Regions from separate parts of the Amycolatopsis sp. NPDC058986 genome, predicted to be linked through region 2. Evidence: riboswitches for the same ligand, from Rfam matches in the RefSeq annotation. Region 2 holds a riboswitch; the other holds the start of a gene.
The links. Region 2 has a riboswitch for S-adenosylhomocysteine ahead of ahcY (adenosylhomocysteinase). Riboswitches for the same ligand answer to the same signal wherever they lie in the genome.

Region 1: it holds a riboswitch for S-adenosylhomocysteine, as region 2 does, so the genes downstream of both, metH (methionine synthase) here and ahcY (adenosylhomocysteinase) in region 2, are expected to answer to the same signal.

What each region holds. Positions count from the first base shown of each region.
Region 1 is NZ_JBHYJW010000012.1:122,423-125,825, reverse strand. It holds gene metH (methionine synthase) at 1-1,971, opposite strand, end outside; S-adenosyl-L-homocysteine riboswitch at 1,986-2,063, opposite strand; gene ACFW0G_RS14025 (hypothetical protein) at 2,310-2,768, shown strand; gene ACFW0G_RS14020 (TetR/AcrR family transcriptional regulator) at 2,772-3,341, opposite strand.
Region 2 is NZ_JBHYJW010000001.1:146,480-149,882, reverse strand. It holds gene ACFW0G_RS00710 (diiron oxygenase) at 1-268, shown strand, start outside; gene ACFW0G_RS00705 (hypothetical protein) at 323-985, shown strand; gene ACFW0G_RS00700 (BPL-N domain-containing protein) at 1,056-1,805, shown strand; S-adenosyl-L-homocysteine riboswitch at 1,837-1,914, shown strand; gene ahcY (adenosylhomocysteinase) at 2,040-3,403, shown strand, end outside.

The sequences.
Region 1 (3,403 bases), on a different contig from region 2:
GTGCACGAGCGCGTGCGAGAGCCGCTCCGCCACCGGCGCCTCGCGCCACGACAGATCCACCTCGCGGCGGGTGCCCCGGCCGCTGACCGTCTCGGCGAAGGAAACCAGCCTGTCGGTGGCGTCCGGCCGCCGGTCGAACAGCACGTCCTCGACGAGTTCGAGCAGGTCGGCGGGAATGTCCTGGTAGACCGCGAGCTGCCCGGCGTTGACGATGCCCATGTCCAGCCCGGCCTTCACGGCGTGGAAGAGGAACGCCGAGTGCATCGCCTCGCGCACGACGTTGTTGCCGCGGAAGGAGAACGACAGGTTCGAGATGCCGCCGCTGGTGTGCGCGCCGGGACACCGCTCCTTGATCCGCGGCAGCGCGTCGATGAACGCCTTCGCGTAGCCGTTGTGCTCGGCGATGCCGGTGGCGACCGCGAGCACGTTGGGGTCGAAGATGATGTCCTCGCCCGCGAACCCGGCCTGCTGGGTGAGCAGATCGTAGGCACGGGCGCAGATCTCCACCTTGCGGTCGGCGGTGTCGGCCTGGCCCTGCTCGTCGAAGGCCATGACCACCACGCCGGCGCCGTAGTCACGGATACGCCGCGCCTGCGCCAGGAACTGCTCCTCGCCCTCCTTCAGGCTGATCGAGTTGACGATTCCCTTGCCCTGCACGCATTTGAGCCCGGCTTCCAGGACCGTCCACTTGGAACTGTCGATCATGATCGGGATCCGGGCCACCTCGGGCTCGGTCGCGATCAGGTTCAGGAACGTGGTCATCGCCTGCTCGCTGTCGAGCAGGTCGGCGTCCATGTTGACGTCGAGCACGTTGGCGCCGCCGCGGACCTGCTCCAGCGCGACGTCCACGGCGGCCTGGTGATCGCCGGCCTCGATGAGCTTGCGGAACCGCGCCGAACCGGTGACGTTGGTCCGCTCCCCGATCATCGCGAACCCGGTGTCGTCGCCGATCTCCCACGGTTCGAGACCGCTGAACCGGGTACGCGCCGCCGGTGCCGGGACCGGCCGGGGAGCCGCGCCGCGCACCGCCTTCGCGATCTCGGCGATGTGCTCCGGAGTGGTGCCGCAGCAGCCGCCCACGATGTTCGCCATCCCGGCCGCGGCGAAGTCGCCGAGCAGGCTGCCCGTCTCCCGCGGGGTCTGGTCGTAGCCGCCGAACGCGTTCGGCAGGCCCGCGTTCGGGTGACAGGCGGTGTAGGTGCCCGCGAGCCGGGACAGTTCGGCGATGTGCGGCCGCATCTCCTCGGCACCCAGCGAGCAGTTCACACCGACGACCAGCGGCGCGGCGTGCTCGATCGAGCGCCAGAACGCCTCGACGGTCTGCCCGGACAGCGTGCGGCCGCTCAGGTCCACGATCGTCACGGAGATCCACAGCGGCAGGTGCGGCGCGACCTCGCGGGCAGCCGCGATCGCCGCCTTCGCGTTGAGCGTGTCGAAGATGGTCTCGACGAGCAGCAGATCGACACCGCCGTCGGCCAGCGCCTGGATCTGCTCGGCGTACGAGGCGTACACGTCGTCGAACGACACCGCCCGGTACGCGGGGTCCTCCACCTTCGGGGACAGCGAAAGCGTGACGTTGAGCGGCCCGATCGACCCGGCGACGAACCGGCCGCCGAACTCGTCCGCGGCCTGGCGGGCCAGCTCGGCGGCGCGCAGGTTCATCTCGCGGACCAGCGATTCCATCCCGTAGTCGGCCTGGCCGATGCTGGTCGCGGTGAAGGTGTTGGTGGTGGTGACGTCCGCGCCCGCGGCGAGATACTGGCGGTGCACGTCGAGGACCACGTCCGGCCGGGTGAGATTGAGCAGGTCCGGGTCGCCGGTGACGTCCTTCGGGTGCTCGGTGAACCGGTCGCCGCGGTAGTCGGCCGGGGTCAGCCCCGCGTTCTGGAGCATCGTGCCCCACGCGCCGTCCAGCACCACCACGCGCTGGTCCAGCAGCTCCCGCAATGCCGTCTCGCCCGTCGCGGCCACAGCCCACCTCCCGTTACAGGGAGGCGCCCTTGCGGATGATGGTGCGAGCCGAGCGTGGCGGGCCTTCGCCCGTTGCAGCGCCTCTCGGCCCGGTACCCAGGGTAGTGGGCGACGCAAGCCGCGCGCCAACCTTCCCACTGTTCGCGCGCCACGACACGGCGAGCGCGGAGCGATCATCCGAGTACTGGGAGTACTTCCCGCGACCATCGTGGGCACGGCAGAATGGAACCCTTGTAGCTCTTCTTCTCCAGCGACGATGCTGCCGCCGATTTCCCCTCGAAAAATCCGGCGGACAGTTTCACGCCGTGCCCCCGCTGCCGAACGGAGTGAAACCTGCCATGTTCGTGATCTCCACCCGGGCGATGTACCCCTGGATCGCCGAGGTCGCCGGCAACGCCGTGACCTTCCGCCGCGCCCCGGAGGCCGACCAAGCCCATCCCGAATACCGCCTGCCCCGCGTCTGGAGCGGGCACGGCCTCGCCATGCCGGAGGCCGACCTCCCCGGGTTCGCCATGGCGCTCGCGGAGGTGATGCGGTCGCCGAACTACTGGAACGCGCGCGCCGCCCAGGACGATCCCCGGGTGAACGACACCGAACTGTGGTCGGAGCCCTGGTACGACGTCGACGACGAATTCGTGTACATCAGCGGTCCGTGCGGGCAGGCGGGCGCCGATCCCGGGTACCGGCCCGGCCGTGCCTTCGCGATCTCCCTGCCGCACGTCCGCGGGCTGCGGGTCCGGGTCGCCGCGTACGTCCGCGCCCACGGTGGCCTCCGGCCTGTCGCCCGAACGCACTGAGGTCTACGAGGACGGCCAGTTTCCGAGGACGGTGTCGAGGGCGTCCAGAGCCCGCGCCCACGACGCGTCCGCCCCGCGCGAGGTGTGCCGGAACCCGCCCGCGCGCTCCAAGCTCACATAGCCGTGGAACGTGCTGTGCAGCAGCCGCACCGCGTCCGTCTGGTCGGGCTCGGAAAGCGCGTAGCCGCGCAGGATCGCCCGGGTCAGCTCGGCATGCCTGCGCGCGGCGGCGGGGTCCGCCGACTTCTCGTCGAGGTCGTACTGCATCGCGGCGTACCTCCCCGGATGCTTCTTCGCGTAGTCGCGGTAGGCGTTCGCGAACGCCACAAGCGCCGCCTTCCCCGCCCGCCCCGCCAGCGCGTCGGCGGCCTTGTCGGCGAGTTCGGTCAGCGCCAGCGCCGCCACGCGCGTCTTCAACTCCCGCGCGTTCCTGATGTGCGAGTACAGGCTCGCGTCCTTGACACCGAAGCCGCGTGCGAGCGCGGAGACGGTCACGTTCTCGAAGCCGACTTCGTCGGCCAGGTCCGCCGCCGCCCTGGTCAGGCGTTCGGCGGTCACCCCAGCGCGTGCCATGCGTCGCCCTTTCGTTCCTAGGGTATTAAACCATTTGCCTAGGCACCCTAGGAAGAGTTAGC
Region 2 (3,403 bases):
GGTGCCGCGGCTGTCCCCCGCGGGCCTGCGCTGGCATCGGGCCCGCACCGCCCTGGTCTCCTACGGCGTCGTCGACACCCTCGTCGACCCGCGCGTTTATCGCAGCGTCGGAATCGATCCCCGGGAAGGACGGGCCGCCGCGCTGGCCAACCCGCACTTCCGTGAGACCCGCCGGTGGATGGCCGAGAAGATCGTGCCGTTCCTGCGGGACGCGGGGCTCATCGGCGGGCGGTCCGAACGGATCTGGCGCGGGGCGTTTCTCCTGTGAGCTGACGGCATTACTGCCCTTACCGCACCGGACGAGATCCGCGACGCTGCCCGGGTGACCGCACCTGCCCTCCCCAGCGCGCCCGCCGCTTCCCCTGCCCCCAGAGCCAACCGCACAGTTCTCGTCGCGCTTGCCGGTGTCGTCGTCGGCGCGCTCCTGGTCGGTGTTCCCTGGCTCGTGATCGGGCTGTCCGGCCCGGGCGTCTCCGGCATGACGCTCAAGGCGCCGGACACGATCGGCGGCCTGTCCCGTTATCAGGACGCGCTGGCCAAGCGCGGCGGCGACAAGACCAAGAGCCTGGTCGACGGTGAGAACGCGGATGAGGTCAAGAACGCCGAACGGCTGTCGTCCGCCTATCACGGCGCAGGCGCGGTGTCCCAGCGCTACGCCGACGCCGAACTCGAAGAAATCGTGCTGCTGCAAGCGGTCCGGGCCGATTCGCCGGAGCCGTTCGTGCCCTACGTCGACGCGGCGCGGCTGGGCCTCGCCGCGCCTCAGCAGGATCTCGAACGCGTCGGCGACGTCGTGTGCGTCATTTACAACCAGCCGACGCGGGCGGGTGAGAAACCCGCGGAGGACGCCAAAGGCGTGATGAGCTGCCAGCGCAGCGGCGGCGGGCTCACTGTGCAGATCGTGGTCGGGTCCAGCGGCAAACTGCGCCACGACGCGGGCGCGGTCGCGGCTCTGATCGGGCAGGCGTGGCCGAAGCTGTCCTGAGTGTCACGACACACCACGGACTCACCACCGCGCGGCTAGCCTTGACGCACTGTCCCCTGTGGAGGTGGCCGTGCGAAGACGGACTCTGCTCATCGGTGCCGGCGCCGTCGTGGCCGCCGGCGGGCTCGGCTGGGCCGGAGTCGCCACCTTCACGTCCGACGACCGGCCGCTCGCGCTCGTCTACCGCGGCCCGGCCGCCTGCGACGGCTGCGCCGAGGCCGTCGCGACGTTGCTGCGGGGCACCACCACGCCGTTGCGAGTCGAGTACTGCGGGCCGGGCGAAGCGACATCACTCACCCGGGCCTCGCTCGACAAGGCCGTCCTCTACGCCCAGCCCGGCGGGGGCAGCCTGGACGACGGCTGGCGGAAGATGCGCCGCTACGCCGACGACATCCGCGGCTGGGTCGCCGACGGCGGCCGCTACGTGGGCTTCTGCCTCGGCGGCTACCTCGCCGGGGCCACTCCGGGGTTCAACCTGCTGCCCGGCGACACCGACCAGTACATCGCCTCCCGCAAGGCCAGCGTGCGCACCACCCAGGACACGGTGGTGACCGTGTCCTGGCGCGGCCAGAACCGGACGGTGTACTTCCAGGACGGCCCGGAGTTCAAGCTGCGCCCTGGCGCGAGCGCGAACGTGCTCGCCACCTACGACACCGGAACCCCGGCCGCGGTGGTCGTCGCTCACGGGAAGGGCCGGGTCGGCGTGGTCGGGCCCCATCCGGAGGCGGACGCGACCTGGTACCGCTCGGCGAAGCTCGCGATGCCCGGCAGCGGCGAGAGCGATCTCGGCCGCGATCTGGTCGAGACGACGCTGGCTTGACACTCCCCGGCGGCTTTGCCACTCTGGTTTCCGGGCCGAGAGGCGCTGCGACGGAATTCTTTCCGCCACGCTCGGCCCGCGATGACGACTCCAAGGGCGCCTCCTGAACTCAGGAGGCGCCTTCGTGCATTCGAGACAAGAAAAGCACTGACCCGCCCCTGAGTGGGTGTTTCCGTCCTGCACGGAAATGCCCTGATTCCTCCTGCCCTTGTCCAGCCGAGAAGAGAGCGAGAAATGAGCGAAAAACTGCGGGAGATCAACGGAATGGACTTCGCCGTCGCGGATCTGGCGCTGGCCGAGGCGGGCCGGATCCAGCTGCGGCTCGCGGAGCACGAGATGCCCGGCCTGATGGCCATCCGCGAGGAGTACGCCGCCGCGCAGCCGCTCAAGGGCGCCCGTGTCGCGGGTTCGCTGCACATGACGGTGCAGACCGCGGTGCTGATCGAGACACTGGTGGCGCTCGGCGCCGAGGTCCGGTGGGTTTCCTGCAACATCTTCTCGACCCAGGACGAGGCCGCCGCGGCCGTCGTCGTCGGGCGCGACGGCACCCCGGACCGTCCACAAGGGACTTCCGTGTTCGCGTGGAAGGGTGAGACGCTCGACGAGTACTGGTGGTGCACCGACCAGCTTTTCCGGTTCCCCGGCGGGAAGACGCCGAACATGATCCTCGACGACGGCGGTGACGCGACGCTGCTGGTCCACAAGGGAGTCGAGTTCGAGGCGGCGGGCGCCGTGCCCCAACCCGCCGACGACGAACCCGAGGAGTACCGGATCATCCTGCGCACGCTGGCCGAAAGCCTGGCCGCCGACGGGCAGCGGTTCACCCGCATGGCCGCCGACATCCGCGGTGTCACCGAGGAAACCACCAACGGCGTCAAGCGGCTCTACAAGCTGGCGCGCGACGGCGAGCTCCTCTTCCCCGCGATGAACGTCAACGACTCGGTCACGAAGTCCAAGTTCGACAACAAGTACGGGATCCGGCACTCACTCGTCGACGGGCTCAACCGCGCCACCGACGTGATGATCGGCGGCAAGCAGGTGGTCGTGTGCGGCTACGGCGATGTCGGCAAGGGCGCGGTGGAGGCGTTGCGCGGCCAGGGCGCGCGCGTCGCCGTCACCGAGATCGACCCGATCTGCGCGCTCCAGGCGTCCATGGACGGCCTCGACGTCGTCGAGCTGGACGACGTCCTCGAACGCGGTGACATCTTCATCACCACCACCGGCAACTTCAACATCATCATGGCAGGCCAGCTGGCCCGGATGAAGCACAACGCGATCGTCGCCAACGTCGGCCACTTCGACAACGAGATCGACATGGCGGGGCTGGCGAAGATCCCGGGCATCACCAAGACCGAGATCAAGCCGCAGGTGCACGAATGGCGGTTCGCCGACGGGCACGCGATCATCGTGCTGTCCGAGGGCAGGCTGATGAACCTCGGCAACGCCACCGGGCACCCGTCGTTCGTGATGTCGAACTCCTTCACCAACCAGGCGATCGCGCAGATCGAGCTGTTCAGCAAGCCGGGTCAGTACAGCACCGAGGTGCACCGGCTGCCGAAGCAGCTCGACGAGAAGGTCGCGCGGCTGCACCTCGACGC